2 regions of the Bradyrhizobium sp. BEA-2-5 genome follow, and region 2 is predicted to be linked to the other one. Evidence: riboswitches for the same ligand, from Rfam matches in the RefSeq annotation. Region 2 holds a riboswitch; the other holds the start of a gene.
The links. A riboswitch is a leader RNA that binds a small molecule or an ion and turns the genes downstream of it on or off. The one in region 2 is predicted to bind glycine.

Region 1 (2,390 bases), 160 kb from region 2:
GCTCGAACTGCATGAACACGAGATTCCAGAATTCGAGGAAGCGGTCGCCGTCCTCCTCCGGCGAGCCCGGAGGCCCGCCCCAGATGTGCTCGCCGCGGTCGATGAAGATCTCCGAGCACGGGCCGCACGGTCCGGTGTCGCCCATCGCCCAGAAATTGTCCGAGGTCGGGATGCGGATGATGCGGTCTTCGGAGAAGCCGGCGATCTTCTTCCACAGGCCCGCCGCCTCGTCGTCGGTGTGATAGACCGTGACGAGCAGCTTGTCCTTCTTCAGCCCGAACTCGGTGGTGATCAGCTTCCAGGCAAGCTCGATCGCGCGCTCCTTGAAATAGTCGCCGAACGAGAAATTGCCGAGCATCTCGAAGAAGGTGAGATGGCGCGCGGTGTAGCCGACATTGTCGAGGTCGTTGTGCTTGCCGCCGGCGCGCACGCATTTCTGCGAGGTGGTGGCGCGCTGATAGGGCCGCTTCTCCATGCCGGTGAAGACGTTCTTGAACTGCACCATGCCGGCATTGGTGAACATCAACGTGGGGTCGTTGCGCGGCACCAATGGCGAGGACGGCACGATCTCGTGGCCGTTCTCGGCAAAGAAGTTCAGAAAGGTCGACCTGATCTCGTTGACGCCGCTCATGTTCATCCAATCGGAAAAAGGGGCCGGCCAGCCGCAAAAAGGCGTCATTTTCCGGCCGAACGCTTTTAGACATTGCCAGCTGCGGTGTCCAGAAACTGTGCAGGCGGATCATGGGCTTGCCGCGGCAGCACAAAGCCCATTGGATAGTTGCTGCAGCTGCGTTGACAGTCTTGGTGGCGCCGTGTTTTCTACCTACCTATACCTAGTCACGTCGGGAGAGACCGGCTTTACTGCCGGCGCCGAAGGAGCAACCGCCCCGGAAACTCTCAGGCAAAAGGACCGCGTGGCGTCTGACATCTGGAAAGAGATGCTGGGGTTCGCCCCGATGCGTCCGCCGACGGGATAATACTCTCAGGCACAGCGACAGATGGGGCTTTCTGCAGGTTTCTCAAGGGGAAATGGGTCCCCGCGGGAACCGCGAGGGCCCTGTGATGCTTGCGCACGAAACCTCCCCGCTGAAACAGACCCCGCTGCACGCGCTGCACCTGGCGCGCGGCGGCAAGATGGTGCCGTTCGCCGGCTATGACATGCCCGTGCAGTACCCTGCGGGCGTGCTGAAGGAGCACCTCCATACGCGCGCCGCGGCCGGCCTGTTCGACGTCTCCCACATGGGCCAGCTCGCGCTGAAGGCCAAATCCGGTAAGGTCGCCGACGCCGCGCTCGCGCTGGAAAAACTGGTGCCGCAGGACATCGTCGGTGTCGCACCGGGACGGCAGCGCTACGCCCAGTTCACCAATGCGGACGGCGGCATCCTCGACGATCTCATGGTCGCCAATTTCGGCGATCACCTGTTCCTGGTCGTCAACGCCGCCTGCAAGGACGCGGACGAGGCGCATCTGCGCGCGCACCTCGCGGACGACTGCGTCATCGATTCTCTTGCCGACCGCGCGCTGATCGCGCTGCAGGGCCCGAAGGCGGAAGCGGCGCTGGCGAAATTGTGTGCAGAGGTCGGTTCGATGAAATTCATGGACGCCGGTCCGCGCCGCGTCGGCGACGTCGAATGCTTCGTCTCGCGCTCCGGCTATACCGGCGAGGACGGCTTCGAAATCTCCGTTCCCGCCGCCGACGCCGAGCGCCTCACCAGGACGCTGCTCGAAAACCCGGACGTGCTGCCGATCGGCCTCGGCGCCCGCGACAGCCTGCGGCTCGAAGCCGGGCTTTGCCTCTACGGCCACGACATCGACACCGCGACGACGCCGGTCGAGGCCGCGCTGGAATGGTCGGTGCAGAAGAGCCGCCGCAGCGGCGGGATGCGCGCCGGCGGCTTTCCCGGCGCCGAGAAGATTCTCGTGCAATTCGCAGATGGCGCCGCGCGCCGGCGGGTCGGCCTGAAGCCCGACGGCCGCGCACCCGTGCGCGAAGGCGCCGCACTGTTCGCCGATGCCGGCTCGACCGAGCCGATCGGCAAGGTCACCTCGGGCGGTTTCGGCCCGAGCCTGAACGCGCCGGTCGCGATGGGCTATGTGCCCACCGCCCTTTCCGCCGTCGGCACCACCGTTTTCGCCGAAGTGCGCGGCCAGCGCCTGCCGCTCGCAGTCGCCGCCATGCCCTTCGTGAAAAACACCTACAAACGCTGAACGCCAAAGGATCGATCCCCATGACGACGCTGTACACGTCCGACCACGAATGGCTCCGCATCGAGGGCGACGTCGCCACGATCGGGATCACCGACTATGCGCAGTCGCAGCTCGGCGACGTGGTGTTCGTCGAACTGCCCAAGGTCGGCCGCAGCCTGAAGAAGGCCGAGGCCGCCGCTGTG
Region 2 (2,390 bases):
TTGATTTCAGCTTTGCGCGCGTTGGAATCCACGTCGAGCCCGGCACCGATCGACGGCGCCATCGGCGGCGTGTCGAGGTCGCGCCAGCCGTCGATGGTCTGGGCGATCATCTGCGCCGTCGCGGCCGACAGAGTCCAGCCGAGATGGCCGTGGCCGGTGTTGAAGAACACGCCCGGTATCCGCCCTGCGCGCACGACCGGCATCATGTTCGGCATCATCGGGCGCAGCCCCGCCCACGGCACGACTTTCGACGTATCGATCTCTGGGAAATGATGCCGCACCCAGTCGATCAGCGGCTGCACGCGGTCGGCGCGGATGTCGCGGTTGAAGTCGTTGAATTCGGCGGTGCCGGCGACGCGAAAACGATCGGCGCCGAGCCGGCTGGTGACGATCTTGGCGGCCTCGTCGAGCAGGCTCACCGTCGGGGTGGCGTTGCGGCTTTCGGCGCTGTCGAGCTGCACGGTGATCGAGTAGCCCTTCACCGGATAGACGTTGACGCGCTCGTCGAGCAGGGCGGCGAAGTGACGGCTCGCAACGCCCGCGCAGACCACGATCCCGTCCGCCTGCAACTGCCGTCGCGTCGCGACCGCAGCATCATGTGAAGCAGCTTCGTTCCAGCCGATGCGGAAGCCGTCATCGCCGCGCGCGATCGTGTCGACGTCGGCTTCATGGACAAAGGTCGCGCCACGCCGCTTGCAGGCTTCCGCCAGGCCGCGGGTGAACTTGTGGATATCGCCGGTCGCATCCGACGGCGTGTAGAAGCCACCATAGCAGGCCGTCTGCAACGCGGGTTCGATGACGCGGATCTCGTCCGGGGTCACCGGCCGGCGGTCGAGCCCGCCCTGCTGCAGCAGCGTGTTGACCTTGAGGCCGGCTTCGAAGCCGGCCCTGTCGTGATAGACGTGCAGGATGCCGCGGCGCTCGAGATCGAAGGCGATGTTCTCGCGCTCTGCGATCGAGAACAGATGCTTGCGCGCTTCGATGGCGAGCTTTGTGGTCTCGATGGTGTTGCCGCGATAGCGCGTGATGTGACCGACGAACTCGCTCATCCACGAATATTTGTGCCAGTTCGGCCGCGGGTTCATCAGCAGCGGCGCGTCGCGCCGAAACATCCAGCGCAAGCCCTTCAGGATCGTCGCCGTGCTGTTCCACACTTCGGCGTTCGATGCGGAGAGCTGCCCGCCATTGGCGAAGGACGTCTCCATCGCGGCGTAGCGGTGCTTGTCGAGCACCGTCACCTTGTAGCCGCGTTCGAGCAGGGCATAGGCGGTCGTGACGCCGGTGATGCCGGCGCCGATGATGGCGATGTGTGGCATGATGGTTTTCAGGCTCCCGTGGGTTAGAGTCGCCGAACCGCCGGTGAAACCGGCATCGGCGCCCCATCTGTCACGGTTACCTGAGAGCTTGATCCGCATCGGGCCGGGGCCGGAAGCGAACTATCCCCTTCGGTGGACGTCATGGCCCTTGATGTGCGGCCATGTTCGTCTCTCTCCAGATCGTCCTGACGAAACGGTCCTTTTGCCTGAGAGTTTCCGGGGCGGTTGCTCCGTCGGCGCCGAAGGCAACAACACGAATGTTGTCGCTTCGATCTCTCCCGCATCGTCGCGTTGGACGGCCGGACCGTAGGCGAAGCCTTAAAAATGGACAAGGCTAAATTTCGATCCGGCAGTGCCAACGTGTTGTGCAGTGCAATCGATGTCAGTCCAGCGTCGCCAGCAGCGCCGCCATCAGGCGGCCGCGTTCGGCAAGGCTGTCGACCTCGATATGCTCGTTGAGCGTATGTGCATCGGCGCCGCGTACGCCCAGGCCGTCGAGCGTGGGGATTCCCATCGCGCCAGTGAAGTTGCCGTCGGAGCCGCCGCCGGCGCTGCCGTGCGGCAGATCGAGACCCATCGCTGCCGCAAGGCCTTTTGCCTTCTCATACAGCGCCATGGTACCGGCATCCGGCTCCCACACCGGACGCGTCACGCCACGCGTGACCTTGAACGTGACGTCGTTGGTGGTGCCCGACAGCGCCAGCATCCTCTCGACACCGCGGTCGAGATCGGCCTGACGCTTGGCCATGGAGAGCGCTTCGCCGGTTGCGGTCGTCGCAACGCAATTGACCCATTGTCCGCCGTGGACGACGCCGACCGAGAAGGTGCAGTCCTCCGTCGTCATCGCGTCGATCGCGAGGATCTGCCGCGCCATCTCCCGGATCGCGGAGCGGCCGGAAGACAGCGTCGCGCCGGCATGGCTGGGCTTGCCGGTGGCTTCCAGATTGAAGCGCGCGATGGCGTAGCGTCCGGTCGTGACGCCGTTGTCGGCGCGGCCGGGCTCCGGCACCAGCACGTATTTGTTGCGCGCCGCTTCCGCCTCGATGATGTCCCGCGTCGAAGGCGTGCCGACTT

Region 1: linked by a shared signal. The riboswitch ahead of gcvT (glycine cleavage system aminomethyltransferase GcvT) and the one ahead of RX327_RS25175 (D-amino acid dehydrogenase) in region 2 are both predicted to bind glycine.

Annotation. Positions count from the first base shown of each region.
Region 1 is NZ_CP136629.1:5,491,829-5,494,218, forward strand. It holds gene alaS (alanine--tRNA ligase) at 1-631, opposite strand, end outside; glycine riboswitch at 834-922, shown strand; gene gcvT (glycine cleavage system aminomethyltransferase GcvT) at 1,063-2,208, shown strand; gene gcvH (glycine cleavage system protein GcvH) at 2,229-2,390, shown strand, end outside.
Region 2 is NZ_CP136629.1:5,336,815-5,339,204, reverse strand. It holds gene RX327_RS25175 (D-amino acid dehydrogenase) at 1-1,316, opposite strand, end outside; glycine riboswitch at 1,382-1,497, opposite strand; glycine riboswitch at 1,501-1,607, opposite strand; gene RX327_RS25170 (M20/M25/M40 family metallo-hydrolase) at 1,699-2,390, opposite strand, start outside.